DNA from 3 places in the Telluria sp. Soil_C_11 genome. Region 2 is predicted to be linked to each of the others. Evidence: predicted binding sites of a transcription regulator. Region 2 holds the regulator's gene; each other region holds the start of a gene.
What was found. Region 2 encodes LexA, which represses DNA repair genes until DNA is damaged. Its sites were predicted from a motif close to ACTGTATNNNNATACAGT; they were not measured.
Positions count from the first base shown of each region.

Region 1: a site for LexA is predicted at 5,551-5,568, ahead of AC3A6M_RS04890 (ATP-dependent helicase). Genes of this name have one in related genera too.
Region 3: a site for LexA is predicted at 4,874-4,891, ahead of AC3A6M_RS02955 (PA0069 family radical SAM protein). Genes of this name have one in related genera too.

Region 1 is NZ_JBDGIN010000002.1:427,285-436,720, forward strand. Features, by position in the region: gene AC3A6M_RS04845 (erythromycin esterase family protein) at 1-32, opposite strand, end outside; gene AC3A6M_RS04850 (SRPBCC family protein) at 42-1,280, opposite strand; gene AC3A6M_RS04855 (phosphoribosyltransferase) at 1,231-1,971, opposite strand; gene AC3A6M_RS04860 (Hsp20/alpha crystallin family protein) at 2,009-2,479, opposite strand; gene fghA (S-formylglutathione hydrolase) at 2,601-3,458, opposite strand; gene AC3A6M_RS04870 (chromate transporter) at 3,528-4,115, opposite strand; gene AC3A6M_RS04875 (chromate transporter) at 4,112-4,705, opposite strand; gene AC3A6M_RS04880 (hypothetical protein) at 4,754-4,930, opposite strand; gene AC3A6M_RS04885 (hypothetical protein) at 5,105-5,305, shown strand; gene AC3A6M_RS04890 (ATP-dependent helicase) at 5,595-7,688, shown strand; gene AC3A6M_RS04895 (SIR2 family NAD-dependent protein deacylase) at 8,095-8,919, opposite strand; gene AC3A6M_RS04900 (phosphohydrolase) at 8,900-9,436, opposite strand, start outside.
Region 2 is NZ_JBDGIN010000008.1:111,766-121,201, forward strand. Features, by position in the region: gene folC (bifunctional tetrahydrofolate synthase/dihydrofolate synthase) at 1-86, shown strand, start outside; gene AC3A6M_RS15070 (SPOR domain-containing protein) at 98-1,108, shown strand; gene AC3A6M_RS15075 (CvpA family protein) at 1,113-1,601, shown strand; gene purF (amidophosphoribosyltransferase) at 1,634-3,157, shown strand; gene AC3A6M_RS15085 (cystathionine gamma-synthase family protein) at 3,206-4,471, shown strand; gene AC3A6M_RS15090 (tetratricopeptide repeat protein) at 4,559-5,359, shown strand; gene AC3A6M_RS15095 (tetratricopeptide repeat protein) at 5,444-6,199, shown strand; gene lexA (transcriptional repressor LexA) at 6,245-6,889, opposite strand; gene rpsF (30S ribosomal protein S6) at 7,146-7,529, shown strand; gene priB (primosomal replication protein N) at 7,571-7,864, shown strand; gene rpsR (30S ribosomal protein S18) at 7,904-8,194, shown strand; gene rplI (50S ribosomal protein L9) at 8,228-8,680, shown strand; gene AC3A6M_RS15125 (replicative DNA helicase) at 8,876-9,436, shown strand, end outside.
Region 3 is NZ_JBDGIN010000002.1:24,239-33,674, reverse strand. Features, by position in the region: gene AC3A6M_RS02980 (gamma-glutamylcyclotransferase) at 1-243, shown strand, start outside; gene AC3A6M_RS02975 (ankyrin repeat domain-containing protein) at 308-847, shown strand; gene AC3A6M_RS02970 (GGDEF domain-containing protein) at 863-2,182, opposite strand; gene AC3A6M_RS02965 (RNA 2'-phosphotransferase) at 2,304-2,870, opposite strand; gene AC3A6M_RS02960 (AAA family ATPase) at 2,878-3,474, opposite strand; gene AC3A6M_RS02955 (PA0069 family radical SAM protein) at 3,592-4,806, opposite strand; gene AC3A6M_RS02950 (tRNA-uridine aminocarboxypropyltransferase) at 4,917-5,537, opposite strand; gene AC3A6M_RS02945 (NADPH-dependent FMN reductase) at 5,575-6,198, opposite strand; gene AC3A6M_RS02940 (efflux transporter outer membrane subunit) at 6,274-7,668, opposite strand; gene AC3A6M_RS02935 (HlyD family secretion protein) at 7,665-8,765, opposite strand; gene AC3A6M_RS02930 (MFS transporter) at 8,791-9,436, opposite strand, start outside.

The sequences.
Region 1 (9,436 bases), on a different contig from region 2:
CGGATGGCGGCGATCGGATCGAGGCTCGCCATGATGGGCTCTCAGTGCAGGAGCCGGCTGGCCCAGCTGGACTGGGCGGCTTCGCGCGGCATCGTGCCGCGTTCGATCAGGTGCTTCATGCGCCCCAGGTCCTCGTCCATCTTGGATTTCGGATCCGAGCCGAGCAGCAGTGCGAAGGCATGGCCGAGCGCGCCCGCCGGCGGCGTATAGGACATGCGCACGGTCACCAGGGTGCCGCCGCGGTGGCGCTCGAACTGGATCGAGCCGCTGTTCGGAATCTCCGCGCCCGGTTCGCTGCGCCATGCCAGGCGGTTCGGACGGCTTTGCTCCGTCAGCACGGAGTTCCATTCGAAGCGCGAACCGCCCGGGCCCTTCACGATCCAGTGCGAGCGGCGGCGGCCCAGGTCGCGCACTTCGGCCACGTGCGACATGAAGTGCGGGAAGTTCTCGTAGTTGGAGAACTGTTCGTAGACTTCGGCCGGGGCGGCGTCGATATGGACCGTCTTCTCGAAGTCGATGGTCTGGTCGATGCCCATGCCGAGCCCCTTGGCCGCTCCCAGGCCGGCAGCGCCGCGGCTGGCCAGGGTGCGCAGCGGCTGGTTGGCGGCGCCGCGCGCCAGCAGGGCGGCGCCGGCCAGGCCCAGCACCGCGCTCACCGGCGAACGGCGCATCACGCCCATCAGGGCCAGCAGCGCGCCGCCCACCAGGGCCGTGTTGCGCATGCCGGGGTTCCAGGCGCCTTCGCTGTCGCCGCGGACTTCCTGCGCCACGCGCCTGCCGAGGCGGCCTGCGCTCTTGCGGGTATCGTCGTAGAACTCGGAGACGCTGTCGGCGGCGCGGCTCACTGCGCTGCCGACCGCGCCGCGCGCCCCTGCATAGCTGTCGCTGTCCTGCGCCTGGTCGGCCAGGTCGCCGGCGGCGCTGGAGGCGCGGCCCATCGCGCCTTTCGCCTTCGAGATCGCCTCGTCCGCCATGTCGCCGGCGGCGCGTCCCATGCGCGACATCGTGGAAGCGATGCCGTCCGACTTGACCGCTTCGAGCGCCGTGTCGGTAGCTTCGCCGATGCGCTCGCTGGCGCCGTGCCACACATTGGTGATGGCGCTGGTGGTGCGCGAGCCGGCGTTGCGCACGGCGGCGGCCGACTGGGCGCGCCGTGCGCTGCCGCGGTCGGGGTCGAGCATGTACATCAACAGGGCGCCGGCGGCGGCGCCGCCCAGCCATTTGGCAAGTTCAAGCCCGGTGTCCGTCGTCGTCGTGCTTTGCGTCGGCAGTCGTTGCATGATGTTGGTCCTCCATTGGTGGTTGTCGGGCGGCCGCACGCGCATGCCAGGCGTCGGCCAGCAGATCCTGTACTTCCTCGTCGCTGGTCTGGTCGAAGGTGTCGTACCACTGGCCCACGGCGCGGAACAGCGGCGGCGCCGACAGGCAGACCAGGGTGTCGACCTCGCCCTCGAGCACGGCCAGCGTCTGCGGCGGGGCCACCGGCACCGCCAGCACCAGCCTGGCCGGCCCCAGTCCGCGCGCCACCCGGATCGCCGCCAGCATGGTCGAGCCGGTGGCGATGCCGTCGTCGACCAGGATCGCAATGCGTCCGGCCAGCGCCAGCGGGTCCCGCGCGCCGCGGTAGGCGCGTTCGCGCCGCTGCAGTTCGGCCAGCTCACGTTGCGTGACCGCCTCGACCTGCGCGGCGCTCACGCCCATCAGCCCCGGCACGCCCGGCTGCAGCACGCGCACGCCGCCGCTGCCGACCGCACCCATCGCATACTCTTCGTGACCGGGCATGCCCAGCTTACGAACGAGGAGGATATCGAGTTCGATTCCGAGCCGCTGTGCGATGGCGAACCCAACGGGTACTCCACCGCGCGGCAGCGCCAGCACGACCGCGTCCGCGCGTCCGGCAAACTCCCGCAACTCGCGGGCCAGCAGCTTGCCGGCCTGCGTGCGGTCCTTGAAACGGCGGAACTCGGCCATGCTGTGCTGCTCTCCCGCGGTTACTGCCTGCCCGTGCCTACTGGATGGTCAGCCGCTTTGCCGAGCTTCCCTGTTTCTTGGGCAGCGTGAGCATCAGGACGCCATTTTCCAGGTGCGCCTGGGCGCCGGCATCGTCGACCTCGGACGGCAGGGTGAAGCTGCGCTGGTACCTGCGTGTCGAGCGTTCAGAATACACCACCTGTTCGCCCTCCCGCTGTTCGTTTGCCTGCTGGCATTCTCCCTCGATGGTGACGCGCTGGCCGTCGATCGAGACCTTGACGTCTTCCTTCTTGACGCCAGGCAGTTCTGCCTGGACTTCGAAGGTCTTGTCGTTTTCCTTGACGTCCAGGCGCGGCATGGCCATGCCGTCGTCGGTCCAGTGCCCGCCTTGCGCCAGCGGCGCGAAGAAGTCCTGGAACATGTTCTCGACCATCCGGCCGAACTGGTCTTCCATGGCGCCGCCACGCAGGGTGGACAGCGGGCTGTTGCCTCTTCTGATCAGGTTCATGATGACCTCCCTTTGTAATGACTACGCATTATTTATAGGGCTGTCGAAAATCGATTTCAAGAACCGCGCAAGCAATTTTGACACCCGCCAGCGAACGGGCGCGTGGCGGGAATTCCGGACGTCAGGACAGGGTCTGGCGGTGGAAGCGCAGGTGGTCTTCGACGAAGGTCGAGATGAAGTAATAGCCGTGGTCGTAGCCGGGGTGGCGGCGCAGTTCGAGCGGCTGGCCGGCGGCGCGGCAGGCGTCCTCGAAGGCGTCGGGATACAGCTGCTCGGCGAGGAATTTGTCGGCTAGGCCCTGGTCGACCAGGATGCCTTTCGGGAACAGGGCGCGGCCGGCGTCCTTCACCAGCTCGGTTGCGTCGTGCCCGCGCCAGGCCGACTGGTCGGCGCCGAGGTAGCCGCCGAAGGCTTTCCGGCCCCACGGGCAGCGCATCGGCGCGGCGATCGGCGCGAACGCCGACACCGAACGGAACAGGTCCGGGTTGCGCAGCGCCAGGATCAGCGCGCCATGCCCGCCCATCGAATGGCCGAAGATGCCGACCCGCTGCGGATCGGCCGGCAGCGCGGCCGGCGCCAGCGCGCGCAGCTCGAGGATGTAGCTGTACATGCGGTAGTGGCGGGACCAGGGTTCCTCGGTGGCGTCGACGTAGAAGCCGGCGCCCGCGCCGAAGTCCCAGCTGTCCGTCTCGCCGGGTACGCCGGCGCCGCGCGGGCTGGTGTCGGGCGCGACCAGGATCAGGCCCAGTTCGGCGGCGACGCGCTGGGCGCCGGCCTTGATCATGAAGGTCTCTTCGGTGCAGGTCAGGCCGGCCAGGTAGAACAGGACCGGCAGCCGCTTGCCCTCGAAGCCGGGCGGCAGGTAGACGGAAAAGCGCATCGGCAGGCCGATCGCGCTGGAGGCATGCTGGTAGAAACGCTGCACGCCGCCGAAACAGGCATGTTCGCTGAGCAGGTCAAGCTGGGCAGGATCGGTCATCGTCGTTCCATCGGTAGGTGAGCAATAACGCAAGTATGCCTGTTGCGCGGCTGCCGTGCAGGGGCGCGCCTACACCAGTCCGAACGCGCCCAGCAGGGCGCCGGCGGCCAGCACCCACAGCAGGTGCAGGCGGGTGCGCCAGATCACCAGCCCGGCGCCGACCGCCAGCAGCACCAGCCGCCAGTTGGCCTCGCCCACCGAGCTGCCGAGGATCCAGGCGGTCGACAGCAGCAGGGCGATCACCACCGGCGCCATGCCCTGCTTGAAGGCGCGCACGGCGCGCAGCTCGCGGTTGCGGTGGCCCCAGCGCGCGGCCGAATAGGTGATGATGGTCGAGGGCGTCATGATGCCGACCATGGTCACCAGCACCCCGAACAGCGCCGCGCCGACGCTGCCGGCGTTCATGCCGACGTGCCAGCCCATCAGGGCCACGAACAGCACGTTGGGGCCGGGCGCGGCCTGGGCCAGGGCGATCGCGGCGTTGAACTGTTCCTGGGTCAGCCAGTGGTGCTGCTCGACCAGGAAGCGGTGCATCTCGGACGAGGTCGAGATCGCGCCGCCGATCGACATCATCGACAGCAGCAGGAAGTGGCCGAAGAGGTTCAGCCAGTCGGACCAGGCCAGCGCCAGGTGCAGGGTGTCGGGCGCCGCGCTCATGCTTCCAGCCTGCGCCAGGTGAGGACGCAGGCGAGGCCGCCCAGGCCGGCCAGCACATAGATCAGCGGACATTTCAGCAGCGCCACCAGTACGAAGCCGAGGGCCGCGATGGCCACGCCCCAGGCGGTCGGCAGCGGACTGCGCTTCAGGGCCGCGCCCAGCTTCAGGCCGACGGCGCCGATCAGGCCGGCCGAGACGGCGGCCATGCCGCGCAGCGCGCCGGCGACCTGCGGGCTGTCGGCGAAGCGGTCGTGCAGCACCGCCAGTCCCAGCACCAGCACCAGCGGCACGGCCAGCAGCCCGCCGAGCGCGGCCATGGCGCCGGGCAGGCCGAAATAGCGGCCGCCGATCATCAGCGACAGGTTGACCACGTTCGGGCCCGGCATGATCTGGGCCACGGCCCAGTCTTCGATGAATTCTTCCTGGGTCAGCCAGCGTTTGCGCTCGACCATCTCGCGCTGGACGACGGCGAGCACGCCGCCGAAGCCCTGCAGGGCCAGCAGCGTGAAGGAGAGGAAGAGATCGGTCAGGGACTGCGGACGGGGAGGGGAGGCGAGCTCCCCGGCAAGCGGGTGGGGCGAGGTGGTCATGCCTTGATTATCTCGCCGCCGCTCCCGTCCTGTCCATATTGACAGCGCTCAGCCGCCGCCGATGCCGCGCATCACGCGGCCCGTGCCTTCGCATTCCGGGCAAGTCTTGCCGTCGGCCAGCTTGCCGCTGCCGCCGCAGGTCTCGCACAGGTCCTCGCCCGCGCCCGGGGTGCCCGGTTCGGCCTCGTCGCCCGGCTTCAGGTCGGGATCGGGAGTCATGGTCATGGGGTCCTCGCTGGTGATGGATGACGAGGCCATTCTAGGCGCGGCGGCGCGGGCGCGGCGCACGCGGAAGCACGGCTTGGCCTATGTAACTAAGATATTTCCTCTTGACTTAGACGCGTACTCGGAGATACTGCATCTGCGGCGCCCGGCCGCGACCGACACACTGGAGCCCCGATGGATCAACCTTTCCGCTGCCAGCGCAGCGACGCGGAGCGCCGCGCTATCGTCGACCTCGGCGTCGCCCTGCAGGAGCGCGACGGCACCATCCCGGCGCTCGAATTCCTGCACGCGCGGAACATCGCCGCCGCCGTCATCCAGCGGGTACTGGGCGAGCCGGAACGCCGGCGTGCGCCTGCCGCCTCGGCGCTTTCCTGAGCGTAGTGGTTATACACAAAAATTTCTGCGCTGCATCTTGCAAAAATATTTGAATCGTGCGCCACTTGACTTCGTAAGCCATTGATTTTTCGTGCTTCACAAGCTGCACGCGCAATGGGCAAGTTGTTGGAAGCCGCATCATTCCTTGCTTCCCGCATGTCAAGGGGGTGCTTTTCCACATGGTTATACACAGATTTTGTGGATATCTGTATAGCAACGGTTACACATGCCTCTTGCCTAAGGCCACTGGATAAATGTACAGTTCTGACATCTCCAGAACCGCCGCATCATGCCCGATACCGCCGCCCCCAGCGTTGCCGATCCCGCGCTCAACGATCCCTACGCCTCCCTGAATCCCGAACAACGCGCGGCGGTCGAACATGACGTCGGCGAGCCGACCTCGCGGCCGCTGCTGGTCGTCGCCGGCGCCGGCTCGGGCAAGACGAATACGCTGGCGCACCGCGTCGCGCGCCTGATCGAGTCCGGGGCCGATCCGCAGCGGATCCTGCTGCTGACGTTTTCGCGGCGCGCCGCCAGCGAGATGGTGCAGCGCGCCGGCGGCGTCCTGCAGCGCATCCTCAAGACCTCCAGCCAGGCCGTGGCCGGACTGCCCTGGGCCGGCACCTTCCACAGCATCGGCGCGCGCCTGCTGCGCGAGTATGCGGGACGGATCGGCCTGGAAGCTTCGTTCACCATCCACGACCGCGGCGATTCGGAAGACCTGATGGGCATGGTGCGCCAGGATATCGGGCTCACTGGAGGCCAGAAGCGCTTCCCGCTGAAGGGCACCTGCCTGGCGATCTATTCGCGCGTGGTCAACAGCCGCGACTCCCTCGGCGAGGTGCTGCAGTCGACCTTCCCCTGGTGCAGCGAATGGGAAGAAGAGCTCAAGCGCCTGTTCGGGGCCTATGTCGACGCCAAGCAGGAGCAGAACGTGCTCGACTACGACGACCTGCTGCTGTTCTGGGCCGAGATGGCGTCCGATCCCGAGCTGGGGCCGGAGCTGGGCGCGCTGTTCGACCACGTGCTGGTCGACGAGTACCAGGACACCAACCGCCTGCAGGCCGCCATCATCCAGGGCATGAAGCCGGACGGGCGGGGCGTGATGGTGGTCGGCGACGACGCGCAGAGCATCTATTCCTTCCGCGGCGCGACGGTGCGCAACATCCTCGACTTCCCGCAGGCTTTTTCGCAGCCGGCCCGCGTCATTACGCTGGACCGCAATTACCGCTCCACCCAGCCGATCCTGGACGCTTCGAACGCGGTGATCGCCGCCGCGCTGGAACGCCACGCCAAGACGCTGTGGACCGACAAGGTGTCTACCGCGAAGCCGCAACTGGTGCTGATTCCGGACGAGGCCGAGCAGGCGCGCTGGGTCTGCAACCGCGTGCTGGAGCAGCGGGAAAGCGGCACCAGGCTGACCCAGCAGGCGGTGCTGTTCCGCGCCGCCAGCCACAGCGCCGCGCTGGAACTGGAACTGGTGCGCCGGAACATCCCCTTCGTGAAGTTCGGCGGCCTGAAGTTCCTGGAAGCGGCGCACATCAAGGACGTGCTGGCGGTGCTGCGCTTCGCCCAGAACCCGAGCGGGCGCCTGGCGGCTTTTCGCGTCGTCCAGCTGATCCCCGGCATCGGCCCGGCCACCGCGGCGCGCCTGCTGGATGCGATGGCGGAAGCCCCTGAGCCGCTGGCGGCGGCGGAAGCCTTCGAGGCGCCCGCGCGCGCCCAGGGCGACTGGGAACCCTTCGTCGCGCTGTTCCGCCAGCTGCGCACGCCCGGGCTGCGCTGGCCGATGGATATCGAACTGGTGCGCAACTGGTACCTGCCGCACCTGGAGCGCCTGTACGACGACGCCCCGGTGCGCGCGGCCGACCTGGAGCAGCTGGTGGCGCTGGCCGGCGGCTACGGCTCGCGCGAGAATTTCCTGACCGAGCTGACCCTGGATCCGCCGGAAGCGACCAGCGACCGCGCCGGCCCGCCGCTGCTGGACGAGGACTATTTGATCCTGTCGACCATCCACTCGGCCAAGGGCCAGGAGTGGAAGTCGGTGCACGTGCTGAACGTGGTGGACGGCTGCATCCCGTCCGACATGGCGACCGGCAGTCTCGATGACATCGAGGAAGAGCGGCGCCTGCTGTACGTGGCGATGACGCGCGCCAGGGAGCAACTGCACCTGGTGGTGCCGAACCGCTTCTTCATCAAGCAGCAGGCGCAGATGGGCGACCGCCACGTCTATGCCCAGCGTACCCGGTTCATCAGTCCGGCCATGCTCAAGCATTACGAAGAATGCGCGTGGGTGAACGCGGACACGCCGCACGGCCGCAAGCCGATGCCGGATGCGGTGCGCATGCTGGTGCGCGAGCGCTCGCGCAATCGCTGGAAATGAGCCCGGATGAGGCCCGGAAATGGGTCTGGGGAAGGGAGGCAGCGTGAGTTATCCCCCGTGTCCTACCCTTGTAGGAATTTGCCGCACTGTCGCGTTTCGCACAAAACGAGGGCACGGGCAAGTCCTTGATTCTTAAGGCTTTAAAATTTGCCTCTTGAACGGGCAATTTGTTGAAACCCGCATCGATACTGCGCTTGCGACTTGTCAAGAGGGGCTTGTCCACACAGTTATCCACATTTCCTGTGGATATGAAAATAAAAGCTGAGGAATCAAGGATTTAGCCGCTGATGTTGAGAAATGTCTTAGCATTTTCGTAAGGCCAACTCTCTTCCTGGGCTATTGGTTTGCACCAATTTATTGCTGATAGAAAATTTCATCAAAGCTGACTTGATGAAATAATATTTCGTTATAGCAAGGCTTCACGCAGGCGCCGCAGTGCGTCCAGCGCACCCGCCGCAATGCCGACATCGCCCGACGATGGCACCTGCGGCTCGCGCGGGTTGATGCGGATCAGCGGCGCGGCCTGCGCCTCGCAGGTCCGGCGCACCGAGGGCACGTCCGACCCCGCCCCGAGTTCGATCACGACCAGGCGCCGCGGCCGCACGCTCCAGGCGTCGAAGCGGTCGTACTGGGCGGCGGTGCGCCCGTCCAGCCAGCGCCCATCGTCGAACATCAGCACGTTCGGCCGCGCCAGGGCGCCGCAATGCGGGCAGGCCGGCAGCGGCGGGCGCATCAGGCAGTCGGCCGGGTCGACCTCGGGCCGGACCGCATCGGCCGGCCAGATCGCATCCACGCAGGGCCGGCTGCATTGCAGGTGGTGGATCGAGCCATGGCATTCGACCACCCGGTCGGCGTCGAAACCGGCGCGCTGGAACTGGCCGTCGACGTTGCTGGTGAAGACGAAGGCGCCGTGTTCGAGCCGCCCGCCGAGTTCGCGCAGGATGGCGAAGCCTTCGTGCGGGACGGTATCCCGGTACAGCGCCAGCCGGTGTCCGTAGAAACCCCAGGCCAGTTCGGGATGGCGCGCGAAGCTGCGCGGGTTCGCGATCTCGACGAAGCGGATGCCGAGCCTGGCCAGAGGCGGGTAGGCGCGCCAGAAGCCGTGGTCGCCGCGGAAGTCGGGCAGGCCGGAATCGACGCCGATGCCGGCGCCGGCGCCGACCAGGAGGGCGTCGGCATCCCGCAGCAGGGCGGCGGCGCGGGCGATCGCGCTATCGAGGTGCTCGCCCATGGGCTTCTCCGGCATCGATGCGGCGCCGCAGGTGATCGAGTTCGACCAGGAAGCGCTCGGCCGCGACGGTCGGCGCCCATGGCTCCCACGGCCGGCAGCGGTAGCGCGCCGCCAGCGGATCTTCTTCCAGCACGGCGGCGCGGATCCGCAGCGTGTTGCGCACTTCCTCTTCCTTCCAGCCGACCACGTGCACGGCCTCGCTGGCGGCGGCCAGGCGGTCGGCCTGCTTGTGCCTGGCATGCTCGGTCGGGGTCCAGGCCGGCAGGCCGTAGCGCAGGAACACCACCTGTTCGAGACGCTGGGTCAGGGCCTTGAACCCCTCGCCGAGGAAGGGTTTCAGGGGCGAGACGGCATCGAAGCCCAGCAGGCCCTCCTCGGCGTCGTGCAGCAGTTCGCGCAGTTCGACGACCGGGTCCAGCACCGCCTGCGAGGCGGCGCGGCGCAGCAGCATCACGCTGATGGAATGCTGGGCCACCGACAGCGGCAGCGGCCAGGCCGAGTGGCCGCCCCAGCGGTA
Region 2 (9,436 bases):
CCGGACAGGATGATAGAATAGTGGTCTTTGGCTCGTTCTATACCGTGGCTGGCGTGATGGCGGCCCGTAAATCCTCTCTTCATTGACCTGACATCGCATGGGCTTGTTCTCGTTCTTCGGTAAAAACAAGCAAGGCCGCGCTGCCGAGGACAGCGGCCGTTTCTACAGCAAGGACGACGACGCCGCACTCGGCGAGCGCGCCCGTTCCAAACGTGCCTCGAGCGCGGGCGCCGTCGCCGGCAGCACGCGCGGACGCGGCACCGGCAACGACCCGATGCTGCCCGAGAAGAAGCGCGCACGGCGCCGCCTGGTCGGTGCGATCGCGCTGGCGCTGGCCGCCGCCGTCGGCCTGCCGATGCTGCTCGACTCCCAACCCAAGCCGCTGGCCGGCGACATCGCGATCCAGATTCCGCCCAAGGACAAGGCCGCACCGCTGCCGGTGCCGGCCGAGCCTTCGCCGGCCCCTGCTGGCGACGCCGCCCGCGGCGTGAAGGCCGTCGCCGCCGAGGACAGCGTCGACAAGGGCGAGGAAGTGATCCAGGCGCCGCCTGCGGCCAAGGCCCCGGCTCCCGCGCCGGCCGTGGTGGCGACTGCGAAGGCGCCGGGCGTGGCCGACCTGCCGAAGCCCGAACGCAAGCCGGAGCCGCCCAAGGCCAAGGCCGAACCGAAGCCCGAGCACAAGCCGGAGCCCAAGGCCGAGCGCAAGGAAGCCGCCAAGCCCGAGCACAAGGCCGAGAAGACCGAGAAGGCCGATGGCAGGCAGGCCGACAAGCCCGTCAAGCCGAAGAGCGAGGACAAGCCGGCCAAGCCGCATGACGACGTCCGCGCCCTCGCCATCCTCGAAGGCAAGGCCGCCGAGAAGGCCGAGAAGGACAGGCAGGCGGATGCCGGTTCGCAGAAGTTCGTGCTGCAGGTCGCCGCCATGTCGAGCCAGGACAAGGCGGCCGAAGTGCAGGCCAGGCTGCGCGGCGCCGGCATCAATTCGTACACCCAGAAGACCGGCGAGCTCATCAAGGTAAAGATCGGGCCGCTGAACAAGGAAGACGCCGAAAAGATGCGCGCCAAACTGGGCCACCTCGGCCTCTCGGGATTCATGACCCCTGCCTGAAGCCGTGACGATTTTCGACTACATCGTCCTGTTCATCCTGATCTCGTCGGTCATCATCAGCACCATGCGCGGCCTGGTGAAGGAAATCCTGTCGCTGGCCGGCTGGGTCGCCGCTTTCGTGGTGGCGAACGCCTTCGGCGCGAAACTGGCGCCCATGCTACCATCCGTGATTCCGGGCGAGTCGCTCAGGCTGATCGTTGCCTTCATTGCACTGTTCCTGGGTGTGCGCGTGCTGATGGGCCTGCTGGCCCTGGCGATCGGCGCACTGATCGAAGCCACCGGCCTGTCGCTGGCCGACCGCGGACTCGGCGGCCTGTTCGGCCTGGGCCGGGGCATTGTAATCGTGCTGGCCGGCGTCATATTGTGTGGAATGACTTCCATCCCCCAACAGGATTTCTGGAAAAACGCGTTGCTCTCTCCCATGGCGGAAACCGGGGCGCGCACGGTCAAGCCTTTCTTGCCTGCTGCCTTTGCGCAGCATGTTCAGTTTTAGATTTTTCATCATTAGCTGTTTAGGAGCGCACCATGTGTGGCATCGTCGGCGTCGTCTCGCAAGCCCCCGTCAACCAGTTGCTGTATGACGCATTGCTGCTGCTGCAGCATCGCGGCCAGGACGCGGCAGGTATCGCAACCAACCATAGCAGCATGTTCTCGATGTACAAGGCCAACGGCCTGGTGCGCGACGTGTTCCGCACACGTAACATGCGCTCGCTGCAAGGCAATTCGGGCATCGGCCACTGCCGCTATCCGACCGCCGGTTCGTCCAGCGAAGAGGAAGCGCAGCCGTTCTACGTCAACGCGCCGTTCGGCATCACGCTGGCGCACAACGGCAACCTGACCAACCAGGCCCAGCTGAAGGACGAGCTGTTCCGTATCGACCGCCGCCACGTCAACACCGGCTCCGACTCGGAAGTGCTGCTGAACGTGCTGGCGCACGAGATCCAGACCGCCGCCAACGGCTACTCGCTCGACCCGGAAGCCATCTTCAAGGCGGTCGCGATGGTGCACAAGCGCGTGCGCGGCGCCTATGCCGTGATCGCCCAGATCGCCGGCCACGGCCTGCTGGCCTTCCGCGATCCGTTCGGTATCCGTCCGCTGTGCCTGGGCGTGAACGAAACCGAGAATGGCCCGGAATACCTGGTCGCCAGCGAATCGGTGGCGCTCGAAGGCCTGGGCTTCCGCTTCGTGCGCGACATCGCGCCGGGCGAGGCGGTCTTCATCGACGACGCCAGCCAGCTGCACGCGCGCCAGTGCGCCGAGAATCCGTCGCTGAACCCGTGCGCCTTCGAATACGTGTACCTGGCGCGCCCGGACTCCGTGATCGACGGCGCCTCGGTCTACGCAACGCGCCTGAGGATGGGCGAATACCTGGCCGACAAGATCCGCAAGGAGATCCCGGTCGAAGAGATCGACGTCGTGATGCCGATCCCGGATTCCTCGCGCCCGGCCGCGATCCAGCTGGCGCTCAAGCTCGGCGTCGAGTACCGCGAAGGCTTCATCAAGAACCGCTACATCGGCCGCACCTTCATCATGCCTGGGCAGGGCATGCGCAAGAAGTCGGTGCGCCAGAAGCTCAACGCGATCGCCGCCGAATTCAAGGACAAGAACGTGCTGCTGGTGGACGACTCGATCGTGCGCGGCACCACCAGCCGCGAGATCGTGCAGATGGCGCGCGAAGCAGGCGCACGCAAGGTCTTCTTTGCCTCGGCCGCGCCGCCGGTGCTGTATCCGAACGTGTACGGCATCGACATGCCGACCCGCGACGAGCTGATCGCCCATGGCCGCACCGTCGAGGAAGTCTGCCGCGAGATCACGGCCGACCGCCTGGTCTACCAGGACATCGAGGCGCTGAAGAAGTCCATCATGGACGTGAACCCGCTTCTCACCAGCGTCGAGGCTTCCTGCTTCGACGGCGTCTACATCACCGGCGACATCTCGCCCGAATACCTGGACAAGCTGGAGAGCCACCGCCACAAGAGTTCCGGCAAATCGTCCGAGGACCTGGTGCGCACCCAGCTCAACCTGAATCCTCCGGTAGCAGCGGAATAATCCTTGACCGGGCGCCGTGGCGCCCGTTTTCATTTGTACGACACGAACATGAGCGACACGAACAACTACGGTTTCACCACCACCATCCTCCACAACGACCGCCAGAAGACCATCGAGCAGGGTTCGCTGCACAAGCCCATCCACACCTCGGTCGCCTTCGGCTACGGCGACGCGCGCCAGCTGGCCTCGGTCTTCCAGGGCAAGGAACCGGGCTTCCGCTACGGCCGCCAAGGCAACCCGACCGTGTCGGCGCTGGAAGACAAGATCACGAAGATGGAAGATGGCGTGGCGACGCTGTGCTTCGCCACCGGCATGGCGGCGATCGGCGCGCTGGCGCAGGCCTTGCTGAAGGAGGGCGACCACGTGGTGTCGTCGTCGTTCCTGTTCGGGAACACCAACAGCCTGTGGAACACGGTGGCGGGGCAGGGCACCGAGGTGTCTTTCGTCGACGCGACCGATGTCGCCAACGTCGAGGCGGCGCTCAAGGAAAATACCCGCCTGGTGTTCGTCGAGACCATCGCCAATCCGCGCACCCAGATCGCCGACCTGGCGCGCATCGGCGAACTGTGCCGCGAGCGCGGGATTCTCTACGTGGTCGACAACACCATGACCACGCCCTGGCTGTTCCGCCCGAAGGCGGTGGGCGCCGGGCTGGTCGTCAACTCCCTGACCAAGTCGATCGGCGGCCACGGCATGGCGCTGGGCGGCGCGCTGACCGACACCGGCCTGTTCGACTGGAGCGCCTATCCGAACATCGCGCCGAACTTCCGCAAGCAGCCGGCCAAGGCCCAGGGCATGGCCCAGTTGCGCGCCAAATCGCTGCGCGACTTCGGCGCCTCGCTGGCCCCGGAAGCGGCCCACCACATCGCGGTCGGGGCCGAAACCCTGGCCCTGCGCATGGACCGCACCTGTGCCAACGCGCTGGCGCTCGCGCAGATGCTGGAAGCCGACGAACGGGTCGCCGCGGTCCACTATCCGGGCCTGGCCTCGCACCCGCAGCACGGCCTGGCGACGACATTGTTCCGCGCCTATGGTTCGCTGTTCAGCTTCGAGCTGAAGGAGGGCACCGACTGCTTCGACTACCTGAACCGCCTGAAGATAGCTATTCCGGCCAGCAACCTGGGCGACACGCGCACCCTGGTGATCCCGGTCGCGCACACGATCTTCTTCGAGATGGGACCGGAGCGCCGCGCCAGCATGGGCATTGCCGAGTCGCTGATCCGGGTGTCGGTGGGGATCGAGGATACGCAGGATTTGCTGCGCGATTTCGGCGAAGCATTATCGCCGACATCATTGCAACATAACGCAACATAATAAACAGCGATCTTATGCATATTGGCTTGAAGTCCTGGCAATCTCTACCTACCATGAAGCTTCATTGCCCCTAACGTGGAGATTCAGATGAAAAAGTTATTGTGCGTATCCCTGATGCTGATTTCCGGCGTTGTATTTGCTGACGATCTGAATGAGGCAAATAAACTGTTGAATGCCAAGGAATATGGACGGGCGCTGCCTATCTATGCCCGGCTTGCAGAAGCAGGAAATGCGGAAGCACAATTTCGCCTTGGAGAAATGTACTGGTTTGGCGACGGTACTGCACCCGATCTGAAAAAGGCAGCTGCCTGGTTCCAGAAATCGGCAGCGGCCGGCAACAAGGATGCGGCGGAATCGCTGCAATCCCTGAACCGCCGCGAGACGCGAGGTAATGAAATCGTCTATTGGATGAAGGAATATAAAGGCGAAGATCTGACTTCGGGTAAATACGCCTGCGCTGCGCCGACCATTCCAGTCGTCTCGAAAACGAATTCCGAAATCAAGAAGGTTTCGGATGACGTGGCAACCTGGCAGGAATGCTATAACGGCGCCGTTGCCAATCTCAAGAGCCTGTCGCCGGTATTGAAACATGTGCCCAAGGATGTGCTCGACATGATGACGCCGGCGGAGATCAGCCAGACCCAGTCGCATCTCGATCAGGTGTTCGCGAATGTCGCACGTTCGATGGGCGATAGCGCGTCGGCGGTGCTGGCCCAGCGTGACGCCTGGTCCAAGGCGACCAATACCTACGTCGCCGATGTGAACAAGAAGAACGCCGAGGAAACCGCCCGCAACAAAATGCAGATCACGACCGATCTGCGCCGGGTGTACGAGGGGAATCAGGCACTGGCCAATGCCCCCCGGGGCGCCAATCCGGCAAATCACTGAACTTGCCGTTACAGTTGAGTAATTGGCACTCGCCGATCCAGGCGATATCATGTGCCATTACTCAACTGCATAGATCGATCGCACGTGAAAACTGTCGTTTTTTGCCTGAGCATGCTGTTGGCGGGAACCTGCTCCGCCGACGAGCTTGCTGCCGCCAATGCGGCGTTTACCAACAAGGATTATGCCGGCGCGCTGCAGCGCTATACGAAGCTGGCGAATGCCGGCAACATCGAGGCCCAGCAGCACCTGGGCGAAATGTACTTGTACGGCGAGGCCGGCGCCGTCGACGAGGCCAAGGCCGAGGCCTGGTTCCGCAAGGCCGCGGCGAAGGGCAATAGCGTCGCCATCGCTTCTCTCGACCTGATGCGCCGGCGCGGCGAACACCGTGCCGACATCGATTACTGGGTCGACAAATACGATGGCTCCGACCTGACCACCGGTCAATACCGCTGCCCGGCGCCGCGCTTTCCTACGGTTTCCAAGCAGAGCGACGAGATCGACCGGGTCTCGGCCAGCATGACGAAGTGGCAGGAATGCTATAACGCCCAGGCGCGCGCGCTGAATGAGGCGTCGCCGCTGACCAAGCGGATCCCCGCCGATGTGGCAAAGCTGATCAACAAGTCGGAGATGGAGCGGGCGGAGAAACGATTGGCCGAGGTCTATACCAACCTGACCGAGAGCGCCCAGGTCAAGGCCAAGCTGGTGCTGGCCGACTTTGCCGTGTGGCGCGACGCCACCGACGCCTGGGTCAAGGAACACAACGAGATCGTGAAGAGCACGCCGAGCCTGGAACGCGAGAAGGAACTCGAGAATCGGCGCAACAACCGCGTCAACAATTGACGCGCCGCCGGCCTGGCTTTGCGCCCGGCCGGCGTAGTACCTGGCTTAGTGCCAGGAACGCAGCAGGCCGACAGCCAGGCCTTCGAGCGCGAACTCGTCGTTCTGCGGATCGACCGTGATGACGGAGAAGTCCGGGTTTTCCGGCAGTAGTTCGATGGTGCTGCCGTTCTTGCGGTAGCGCTTGACGGTGACTTCGTCGCCGATGCGGGCAACCACGATCTGGCCGTTCTTGGCCGAATCCACTTTCTTGACAGCCAAAAAGTCGCCGTCGCAGATGCCGGCGTCGCGCATCGACCAGCCCCGGACCTTCAGCAGGAAGTCGGGCTTGGCCGAGAACATGGCCGGGTCGACCGAATAGGTGGCTTCGACGTGTTCCTGGGCCAGGATGGGCGAACCGGCGGCGACGCGGCCGACCAGCGGCAGCGACATCAGCAGGGCGGCCGGCACTGCGGGCAGCGGAGCGTTGTCGGTCGCGGCGCTGCCGACCAGGCGGATGCCGCGCGAGGTGCCGGGAGAAATTTCGATCGCGCCCTTGCGCGCCAGGGCTTGCAGGTGTTCTTCGGCTGCGTTGGCCGAGCGGAAGCCAAGCTCCTGGGCGATTTCGGCGCGGGTCGGCGGGAAACCGGTGTTGTCGATGGCTTCCTTGATCAGGTTGAGGATCTGTTCTTGCCGTGCGGTGAGCTTAAGCATGGTGTATGTGCGTAGATGAGCGGGGTGCGAGTGAAACTCGATACCCTGTATTTTTGTACAGTATTGCGCCGGGCGCAAGGGGATTCCGTGCGTTTTGGCGGTTTTTTTTGCCTGGCGGGCACAGCCAATGCCCGCTGGACCGCACACGGCGATTGAGCTCTTGACGTTTTTACGGTTATAATGTCGGGCTTTCCCTTCCCACACTCGTCTTGACGCCGAGGTGGGCATTTGTTTAAACGTCCTTAAGGAGTGTTGCATGCGTCATTATGAAATCGTGTTTATCGTCCACCCGGACCAGAGCGAGCAGGTCCCGGCGATGATCGAGCGCTACAAGACCACGGTCACCTCGCGCGGCGGTAACATCCACCGCGTCGAAGACTGGGGCCGCCGTCAAATGGCTTACCAGATCCAGAAGCTGCCGAAGGCACACTACATCTGCATGAACATCGAGTGCGACAACGAGACCCTGGTCGAGCTGGAAACCGCATTCAAATTCAATGATGCCGTGCTGCGTCATCTGACCGTCAAGATGAAGAAGGCCGAAACCGCACCGTCGCCGATGATGAAGTCGGTGCAGCGCGAAGACGCAGCCAAGAGCCACCGCGCCGAAGCTGCCGCCGCTCCGGTCGCAGCCGCCTAATCCGTTCAGACTAGAAACGCGGAAAGAAGCGCGCAAGGGCAGTGAACGAGCTGTTGCTGGTCGCAAGCATCGCGGAACGCGATATCCTGCGCTACACCCCGGCCGGCATTCCCATCGTCAGCGGCATCCTGCAGCATGGATCGCAGCAGACGGAGGCGGGAATAGCCAGGCAGGTCGAGTTCGAGATCGCCGCGGTTGCCGCGGGAGATATTTCGGGCCGATTCGCCGATGCCGAACTGGGAGCGGTACACCAGTTCAGGGGATTTCTGGCCAAGAAGAACCGCAACAGCAAAGCCCTGGTGTTTCACATCATTGATTTCAGTGCCGCCGCATAAAAACATTGCGGCCACCCATTTAGATACAGGAGCCTCAAAATGGCATTCGGTAAAAAGTTCGACAAAAACAAAGCCAAGGAAAAACTGAAGCGCAAACAGCAGAACCCGCTGTTCAAGCGCAAGAAGTTCTGCCGCTTCACCGCTGCAGGCGTGGAACAGGTTGACTACAAAGACGTCGACACCCTGAAGGATTTCGTCCAGGAAAACGGCAAGATCATGCCGGCACGCCTGACCGGCACCAAGGCGCACTACCAGCGCCAAGTGGATACCGCGATCAAGCGCGCCCGCTACCTGGCCCTGCTGCCGTACACCGACCTGCACAACGCTTAATCGTCGGTCACGACACGTATACTGGAGAATAATATGCAAGTCATCCTGCTGGAAAAAGTCGTCAACGTCGGCAACCTGGGCGACGTGGTCAAGGTCAAGGACGGTTACGCACGTAACTTCCTGATCCCGCAAAAGAAAGCCCGCCGTGCTACCGAATCGGCCGTGGCCGAGTTCGAAGTCAAGCGCGCCGAACTGGAAAAGGCAGCCGCCGAGAAGCTGGCAGCCGCACAAGCCCAAGGCGAGAAGCTGAACGGCATGACCATCACCATCGCCCAGAAAGCTGGCGTGGATGGCCGTCTGTTCGGTTCCGTGACCAACTTCGACATCGCTGAAGCCCTGAGCAAGCAAGGTTTCGCCGTCGAAAAGGCCAACGTGCGCATGCCGACCGGCCCGCTGAAGACCACCGGCGAGCACCCGGTTGCCGTCGCTCTGCACACCGACGTCGTCGTCGACGTGACCGTTGCGGTCGTGGGCGAAGCTGCCTAAGTAATACAGTAGTACCCCGTCGTCCCCGCGCAGTCGGGGACCCAGGTTTGCTCGCGCATTGATGGCGGCAACAGAACTTGGGTCCCCGCCTTCGCGGGGACGACGCTTTTTGGGTGACCAAAAAACGTCGCTTTTTCTTTTTAGAAAATCACCAATCATTTCAGCCGGCGATGCGGAAAAGGTATAATGTCGGCCATGAACACCTCAGCAGACCCGCAGATCGAGTCGCTCCGCATTCCCCCGCATTCCATCGAAGCAGAACAGTCCGTCATCGGCGGCCTGCTGCGCGATAACGCGGCGTGGGACCGTATTGCCGACTTCATGCATGCGGAGGACTTCTACCGCTACGACCACCGGATCATCTTCGAACAGATGGTCCGCCTGATCAATGCCGGCAAGCCTGCCGACGTCATCACCGTTTACGAGTCGCTCGTCCAGCTCGGCAAGGCCGAGGAAGTGGGCGGGCTGCAGTACCTCAACGCGATGGCGCAGAACACGCCGTCCGCCGCCAACATCCGCCGTTACGCCGAGATCGTGCGCGACCGCGGCGTGCTGCGCCAGCTCATCACCGTGGCCGATGAAGTCTCGGCCAAGGCCTTCAATCCGCAGGGCGCCGAGGTCAAGCAGATCCTCGACGAAGCCGAATCCCGGATCTTCGCGATCGCCGAGCAGGGCGCCCGCGGCGCCCAGGGCTGGATCCCGGTGCAGCCGCTGCTGACCCAGGTGGTCGAGCGCATCGACGAACTCTACAGCCGC
Region 3 (9,436 bases), on a different contig from region 2:
GAGATCCATTTCGAGGACGGCAGCGCGGCCGAGGGCCTGGTCTACATCGCCACCCACGAAAACGCGGCCTACCTGGGCCCGGCCAGCGAACGCGAGATCGCGCGCCAGATCGCCGCCGCCTGCGGACCGAGCGGCCCGAACAGCGAATACCTGCTGGAACTGGCCAAAGCCCTGCGCGAGCTGGGCAAGTTCGACGAACACGTGTTCGAGATCGAGCGCCATCTGATGGCGTTTGCAGCCTGATCCTGCGACCGGATCCGGGCGGCTGTGGTCTAATCGTCATGCATCGACGCGCCAGGAGACCATCATGCAGACAGCGCAAGCGCGGCCGCCTTCGGCCGGCGAACTCGACGACGACACCCTCGCCTTTGTGCGCCGGGTATTCGGCCATGCCCGCGCCGGCGAAGCCGCCGAGCTGGCCGCCCTGCTGGGCCAGGGCCTGCCGCCCAACCTGCGCAACGAACGCGGCGACAGCCTGCTGATGCTGGCCTGCTACCACGGCCACCATGACGCCGCCAAGGTGTTGCTGGAGCACGGCGCCGATCCGGAGATCATGAACGACGCCGGCCAGGCCCCGCTGCACGGCGCCGCCTTCAAGGGCGACCTGCGCGTCGCCACCCTGCTGCTCGACCACGGCGCCCGGGTCGACGCCGCCGGCCCGAACGGCAAGACGGCGCTGATGTTCGCCGCCATGTTCAACCGCGCCGACATCGCCCGACTGCTGCTGGCGCGCGGCGCCGACCCCTTCCAGGCGGATGCGGACGGCAATACCCTGCCCGACGCGGCCCGCAAGATGGGGGCAATGGACACGATGGAACTGCTGGCGGCGGCAACGAACGAACGCTAGCGCGCCCGGCGCCGATCAGCGCTGGTCCGCGGGTAGTGGGCAAATGCGGTTACGCCCGCCCTGCTTGGCTTCGTACAGCATGGCATCGGCGCGCAGGAACAGCGCGTTTTCCGTTTGCTGCGCCGGGTACGCCGCCAGGCCGCCGCTGAAGGAGAAGCGCCGCACGTCGCCCTGCCGGATCTCGAAGGGCATGGCGCCGAAGGCCTGGCGCATGGCGTCCAGCCGGCGCCATCCCTGTTCCAGCGTGCAATCCCAGAACACCACCACGAATTCCTCGCCGCCGAAGCGGCTGAGCAGGTCGCGCTCGCCCAGGTGGGACGCCAGGCAGACCGCCAGGCGCTTGATCACGATATCCCCGAAATAATGTCCCCAGGTATCGTTGATGGTCTTGAACTTGTCGATGTCGATCACGCCGAAGGCCAGCGGGCGTTCCTCGCGCGCGGCCTGGCGGATCAGTTCCTGGGCCTTCTTCTGCAGTCCCACCTTGTTGAGCAGGCCGGTCGCACGGTCTTTCGCGATCAGGTCCTTGCTGATACGGATCTTGCTGGCGCGGTTGACGAGCTGCGCGCACAGCAGTCCGGGATCGCCGGCCGGCAGTACGGCGTCGAAGCCGCTGGCCAGGGCGCGCTGCATCAGGCCGGCATCCGGCTGGCGCTGCAGCAGCACGATCTCGCGAACCGGATCGGCTTCGATGTTCTTTTTCAGGATCCGGGCCAGTGAATCGGTGCGCGCGAACTCGGCGTCGCCGACCAGCACCATGTCCGGCTGCAGCTCGCGCACCCGCAGGTGCAGGGTCTGCGGCTGGTCGTGCGGAACAAGTTCGATGCGGGCCTGGCGCAGGCAGTCCTCGTCCAGCCCGGCGGGGTCGCCCAGGTGGACCAGGCGCACCAGCTCGCCGCGCTTTTGCTGGACGAAGAGGTTGAACAGCTTGTCGACCAGGACGTCGTTGGCGATCGGCTTTTCCGCATAGGCCAGGCAATGGCTGCCAACCAGTTTCTGCTGCAGCAGGTAGCGGCCGCCCTGGCGCGAGCTTTGCAGGTAGACATATTCGCGCCCGGCCGGCAGGCGCTGCAGCAGCTCGCCCAGCATCAGGGTCTTGCGGCTGTCCTGCATGTCCGACTGCATGTTGTGCAGCGCGTCGAGATCGATCACGAACAGGCCATTCCCGGCATCGCCCTCCACCGCGGCCACGAATTCGCTGACTTCGCTGAAGAAGGCCATGTCGAAATCGTATTTATGCGCGTGCAGGCGCAGCTCGGCCGCGTTGTCCTTGATGAAGAAGTTCTGCGATAACAGCAGTGCGCGGTATTTATAGAGCGGGACGTTGCCTGACATGGGGTCTGCGATCCATATGCTTGAGTTGCATATCAAACATACATCGAACTCGCCCGATGTTGTGTGAAAAAAAGAAAGTTTTTTTGGAAACATCCGCGCGCATGGCGCGGCAACAACAAGCTTATCCGCCCTGGGTAGCCGCCGCGGCGTGGCGGAGGTAGGTCGGCTTCACCGCGCCGGTCAGCCAGACGCCGTTGTCGGACAGGTAAAATGCGATCCCGTCGGCGCGCATGCGTGCCGCATCGACGGCCAGCACCGCCGGGAAGCCGTGCCGGGCGCCGACCCGCATCGCGGTCTGCACGTCGGCGGACAGGTGCACGTGGTGGCGGGCGCCGGCGTGCAGTCCGGACGCCAGGATGGACTTCAGGAAGCGGCTGGCGGTGCCATGGAAGAGCACCGCGGGCGGTTCGGCTTCGCGCAGCTGCAGGTCGACGGCAATCGAATGGCCCTGGCTGGCGCGGATGCGGGTCCGGTCTTCGTTGAAGGCGAAGCGCTGCTTGTCGTTCTGCGCCACCGTGCGTTCGAGCAGGTCGCGGTCGACCACCTTGCCGTGCTGCGCGAGGCGCGCCAGCAATTCATCGACCTCGGCCCAGCCGTGGGCATCCAGCGCCAGCCCGACGCTGTCGGGGCGGTGGCGCAGGATGTAGCTGAGCAGCTTGCTGGTGGCGAGGACCGGGTCTTTCCGCATGCGGCGCTCAGGCCACGCCCTCGATCACGCGCCGCACCTGCAGCGCGCGCTCTTCGACGCTGCCGCTCACCAGCGTGTAGGGAATACCGCGCGCTTCGAGGTCTTTCAGCACCAGCTGGTGGATGCGCCCGCGCCAGGCTTCGTTCTCGCGCGCGGCCTGCTCTTCGTAGGGAATGTCGTCGGCGCAGACGAAGGTGTAGGCGTAGCGTTCGCGGCAATCGTCGGCGCAGCGCAGCAGCTCGGCAGGCACCGGCTGCGTGACCTGGCCGAATTCCAGGCCCAGCAGCAGCGTGGTCAGGGCATTCGTGTCGACGAACAGGTAGCGCCTGGCGTAGGGCATCTGCTCATCCTCGGCTTCGCGGTGGCGCAGGGCGATGTCGACATAGTCGTCGGCATTCAGCTGGCCCTGCTTGTCTTCCCAGATGTAGCGGCCGATCTCGGGCACGGCGACGCTGCCGTACTGGCGCGCCAGGTATTCGCACAAGGTCGATTTGCCGGTCGACTCCGCGCCGACGAAGACCACGCGCCGGATCCGGCCCGCCGCGCCGCCCGCTGTGTCCTTTCCTGTCCTACCCGATGTACCGCCCTGCTCTTCCATATGCATCCCGTGTTCGAAAATAAGCACTCGCTACAGAAAAACGCGAGGCGCCATCCTAGCCGAGCGCGGCCTCCGCCACAAGACACCCGCCGCAGGATCGCCTGCCGCAGGATCGCCTGCCGCTCAGAACAGATCCAGCTGCGGGCTCGCCTTCACCGGCTTGCGGCGCCCCGTCTGCCCACCGGCGGCCTCCGCCGGCGCCCCGCCGAACAGGTCCAGCTGGGTGACGTCTTCTTCCCGGCGCTGGCAGGCAGCTGCCGACGGCACCACCAGCGGGCGGCGGAACTGCGTGCCGTCCATCTTGCTGAAGCGCCCATTGAAACCATCCATGCCGAGGCGCTTGACGGCCTTGCTGAAGCGCTGGCGGATCAGGTCGGCCCACACGCCTTCGCCGGTCATGCGCTTGCCGAAGTCGCTGTCGTATTCCTTGCCACCGCGCATGTCTTTCATGCGGTTCAGCACGCGTTGCGCACGGTCTGGAAAATGAGCGTACAACCATTGGTGGAACAGCGGATTGACTTCCCACGGCATGCGCAGCACGACGTAATGGGCGCCGACCGCGCCGGCATCCTTGGCGGCTTCGAGGATGCGCTCGATCTCCGGCTCCGTGATGAAGGGAATGATGGGCGCGACGCTGACGCTGACCGGGATGCCGGCTTCGGTAAGGGTGCGGATCGCGCGCAGGCGGCGCGCGGGCGCGGCCGCGCGCGGCTCGAGCGTGCGCGCGATCTCGCCGTCCAGGGTGGTCAGCGTGATGGCGGCGGCGGCCAGGCCCTTCTCCGCCATCGGCGCGACCAGGTCGATGTCGCGCTCGATCAGCGCCGACTTGGTGATCAGGCCATATGGATGGTTGCACTCGGCCAGCACCTCCAGCACCTCGCGCGTGATGCGGCGTTCGCGCTCGCAGGGCTGGTAGGCGTCCGTATTCACGCCGATGGCGATGCTTTCGGGCACATAGCCGGGACGCGCCAGTTCGCGCCGCAGCAGGTCGGCGGCGTTCACCTTGGCGAAGATGCGGCTTTCGAAGTCCAGGCCGGGCGACAGGCCGAGGTAGCTGTGCGAAGGCCGTGCGAAGCAGTAGATGCAGCCATGCTCGCAGCCGCGGTAGGGATTCAGCGAGACATTGAAGGGAATGTCCGGCGAAGCGTTGCGGGTCAGGATGGTCTTGGCAAACTCATCCGTAACGACGGTCTTCGGCGCCGCCGGGACCTCTTCCTTCAGTCCCGGGACCGTCCAGCCGTCGTCGAACCGTTCGCGGCCGTGGACTTCGTAGCGGCCCTGGAGGTTGGACACGGCGCCACGGCCCTTGTGCGGCGTCAGCGGCCGCGGAGGGATCATGACTTGTCCTTGCAATTCCACGTCTTCAGCCCAAGCTTGTTGGCGATTCACTATGGCGCTCCCGAGTACTGTATGGATATACAGTATCGTACACCCGCTTCCGTGCGGGTTCAAGCGCGAAATCGTTCTGCTTGTTGTTCCACAAACCCGTCGAAGCTGGCAAACAACGGTGCGTAATGCTCAGGGGAATTTTCCAGCTGAATTAGCGCATGGGCGGCCGCTTCCAGCGACGAGAGCTGGTCCGCCGCGTGGGCCTTGCGAATCCGATAAGCGGAGGGCGGCAGGTCGTGCAAAGCGAGGCGCGGCAGGCCCTGCAGCGAGGGATTTACGTAGAGCATCTTGCGGCTCTTGCGCCAGGTAGCGTCCAGCAGCACCAGGCGCAACCTGTCCGGCTGCGCCAGCAGGTTCGGCTCGACACCGGGCGGCGCCGGCAGGCCGAGCGCGGCCTCGCCCGGCATCTGCGGATACAACAGCAGCGGCGTGCGCCCGGCGGCGTGCAGGGCGGCGTCGAGTTCCACGGCATCGAATACTTCACCGACCAGCAGGCGGCTGGAAACCAGGCAAAGGTGCAGCAGGCGCGCGCTGTTCTTGGCGTTGTGCACCTCGAGCGGATGTTGCAGCACCAGCAGTTCGACCCGGCTGGCAAGCGGCGTCGCGAAGCGGCAGATGCAGGCGCTTTCCGCCCGCAGGCAGGCGGCGCAGGTGGCGCGGCGGGAAATCCTGGTCGTCATGGGCGGCGATTGTACCGCCGCCCGCCCGGCACGGCACTCAGAAACTGCCGCCGACCCGCTCCCCGCGCGGCGGCATATTGTCCGGCGCCGGCACCGGCGGATCGTCCTTGCGCAGGGGCTTGAGCGCCGCGCTCCACTGCACCACCTGGTCGAGCATGGTCTCGACGGACCGCTCATGGTGCTCGGCCGGGTTGAAGGTCGTGAAATTCTCGAAGTCGGTGAACAGCGACAGCATCACCTGGGCGCGCACGTCGGCCACCATCAGCTCGCCCATCACCAGGCGCAGGCTCTCGATCGCGCGCGCGCCGCCGGCGCTGCCGTAGCCGACGAAGCCGGCGGCCTTGTTGTTCCACTCCTTGTACAGGAAGTCGATGGCGTTCTTCAGCGCGCCGGACGTGCCGTGGTTGTATTCGGGGGTGACGAACACGAAGCCGTCGAACTCGGCGATCTTCGCCGCCCACGCCTTCGTATGCGGCTGCGAGTACTGTCCCATCGAGGGCGGCACCGGCTCGTCCAGCAGCGGCAGCCTGAAATCCGCGATGTCGACCAGTTCGAAGGCGGCGTCGCCGCGCGTACCCGCGCATTCCATCACCCAGCGCGCCACGTCGAGCGCCTTGCGTCCGGGGCGGGTGCTGCCCACGATGACTCCGATATTGATCATGCTGCCCTCCGATGTTGGTCAATCGTTCATTGTTCAGCCGATTCTAGTCAGGGTCACCGACATGGCGCGCCCGATTCACGGCGACGTCTTCCAGCCGCCGCCCAGGGCCCGGTACAGGTCCACGTGCGCCGCCAGCCAGCTCGCCCGCAACTGCAGCACGCTGGTCTCGGCATTGAAGGCGTTGCGTTGCGCGTCCAGCTCTTCCAGGTAGGACGAGTAGCCGTTGCGGTAGCGGTTGTGGGCGATGCGCAGCACCTCGGCGGCGGCCACCCGGCGCGCCTCGGCCTGCTCCAGCTGCTCGCGCAGGCGCTGCACCGCGCTCAAGCCGTTCTCGGTCTCGGCGAAGGCATTGCGCACCACGGATTCGTAGGCGAACACGGCGCGGTCGCGCAGCGAGGCGGAGATCTCGGCCTGGGCGCGCAGGCGGCCGGCGTCGAAGATCGGCGCCAGCACGCTGCCGCCCACGCTCCACAGCATGGTCCCGGAGCCCAGCAGGTCCGGCAGGTTGTGCGCATAGCCGCCCACCGATGCGGTCAGGCGCAGCGACGGCAGCATCTGCCCGCGCGCCGCGGCCAGGCTGGCGTCCGCCGCGGCGACGGCCGCTTCCGCCTGGGCGATGTCGGGCCGGCGCCGCAGCAGTCCGGACGGCAGGCCCGGCGCGATTCCCGGCGGCTGCAGGGCCGCCAGTTCGGCGCCGCGCGCGACCGGCCCCGGGCTGGCGCCGGCCAGCACGTTGAGCGCATTTTCCTGCTGGGTGATCGCACGTTCGAGCTGGGGCACCACGGCGGCCGTGGTGCGGTACTCGGCCTCGGCCTGCGACAGTTCCAGGCGCGAGCTGTAGCCGACCTCGAACTGGCGCCGCGCCAGCTCCAGCGACCGCTGGCGCGAGGCCAGGGTCTGGCGCGCCAGGGCCAGCTGGGCATCCAGGCCGCGCAGGTTCAGGTAGCCGGACGCGGTGCTGGCCGCCACCGACAGCGCCACCGCGTCCGCCGCCGCCTGCTGGGCCGCATAGTCGAAGCGCGCCGCCCGCGTGGCTTCTTCCAGCCTGCCCCACGGGTCGAACTCGTAGGCCGCCTGCACGTTGCCGGTGATGCTGGTCGATTCGATCGGCGTACCAAATGGTCCGATCGTGCGCGCCCGCGTCGGCCCGGCGCTGAGCGAGACGCTGGGCTCCTGGGCCGAACGCGCGACCTGGATCCGGGCCTGGTATTCCTGCAGGCGCGCGCGCGCGGTGCGCAGGTCGCCGTTGCGCGCCAGGGCCTGGGCCACCAGCGCATCCAGCGCCGGGTCGCCGAATGCGCGCCACCACTCTTGCTCGACGGCGGCGTTCGGCCCGACCGCCAGCGGCGCGCGCCAGGCGGCCGGCACCTCGAGCGTGGGCGCCGGCCGGTCCTGCACCGGAATCCGGCAGCCGGCCAGCGGCAGCAACAGCAGCAACTGCGCCGCGCCGAGGGCGCACACGCGCCTCATCGCTGCTGCCCTTTCGCGGCCGCGGCGGGCGCTCCCGTATCGATGCTGGCCACCACCGACATCCCCGGCCGCAAGCGTGCGGCCAGCTCCTGGTTCGGATCGATGCTGATCCGCACCGGGATGCGCTGGGCGATCTTGACGAAGTTGCCGGTCGCGTTGTCGGGCGTGATTACCGAGAATTCGGAACCGGTGGCCGGCGCGATCTGCTCGACATGGCCGCGCATCTTCGCGTGGTTCAGGGCGTCGACCGTGAACGTGACGGGCTGGCCCAGGCGCACGTCGGCCATCTGCGTTTCCTTCATGTTCGCCACCACCCACATGGCCTGCGGCACCAGCGCGGTCAATTGCGCGCCGGCGTTGACGAAGGCGCCGAGGCGCACCGTCACCTGGCCGAGCTGGCCGTCGCGCGGCGCCACGATACGTGTATTCGCCAGGTCGATCTCGGCCAGGCGCACCGCCGCTTCGGCATTCGACACCGCCGCTTCCAGCGAGGCCCGGTTGACGTCCACCGTGCGCAGGTTCTGGCGCGAGATCTCCAGCGCGGCCCTGGCCTGCGCGGTCTGCGCCAAGGCCTGGGCATGCGCGGCGCGGGCGGCGTCGCGTTCGCGCGCGGACAGCGAACCGTCGGCGGCCAGTTCCTCGACCCGGCGCAGATCCGCCTGGGCGCGCTGGGCCTGGGCGCCGGCATTCGCCACCGCCGCCTGGTTCTGGGCGATGGTGGCGCTCGCGCTCTTCTGGCTCTGCGCGAAGTTGGCGAGCGCGGCGCGCTGGGTGGCAAGCTGGGCGCGCGCCTGCGCCAGGCGCTGCTGGTAGATGCGGTCGTCGATGCGCATCAGCAGCTGGCCCTGTTTCACGTTCTGGAAATCCTGGACGTCGACCTCGACGATGTAGCCGGACAGCTGCGGACTGATGATCGTCACCTGGCCGCGCACCGTCGCGTTCTCGGTGGTCTGCATGCTGCTGCGGAACGGCGGCAGGTCCCAGGCGTAGAGGACGATCAGGACGCCGATCAGGGCGATGAAGGCGAACAGCAGGCCGCTCACGATCACGTGGCGGTTCGATTTTTCCTGGGTGGTTGCGGTGTTGGTCTCGGCCATGGCGGTCTTCGGATGGTCATCGGTTTCACAGTTGGCGGGGCGCGGTGTCGGCGACCGGTTCGGGCGGCACGCCGGCGGGGGTCGCGATCGGCGAATCGGTCACCATCTCCGGCGCGGTCTTCGGCGCCGGCGCCGGCGGCGGCGCGGGCGGCGCCACGTACTTCAGCCACAGCGCGCGCCCGAAGATCCAGGCCGCCAGCAGGCTGGCCAGGATCGCGATCAGCAGGAACACGTCGTTGAAGGCGAGGATGTTGGCTTCGCGGGTGGCGGTCTGCGCCAGCACCGAGATGCCCTGCCGCGTGCGCGAGGACGGATCGGCCAGCACCCGCCCATAGGCCGCCCCGCCCTGCTGGATGCGGGCGGCCACCAGCGGATCGAGGCTGCTGAGCTGGTCGGCCAGGTTCGACGAGTGGAATTTTTCGCGCGTCACCTGCCAGGTGCCCAGCAGCGAAGAGCCGAGCAGGCCGCCGAGGTTCTGGGTCAGGCCGAACAGCACCGAGAAGGTGATCAGGTTGGCCGGGTTCGAGATCACCGAACCGAGCAGGGTCAGCAGCAGCGGCCCGAGGAAGAACACGCCGCCGAAGGCCAGCAGGCCCTGGCTGACGTACATCTCTTCCGGGCGCGTCTGGCTGGTCGCATGCGAGTCGATCCAGGCGCCCAGGGCCATGATC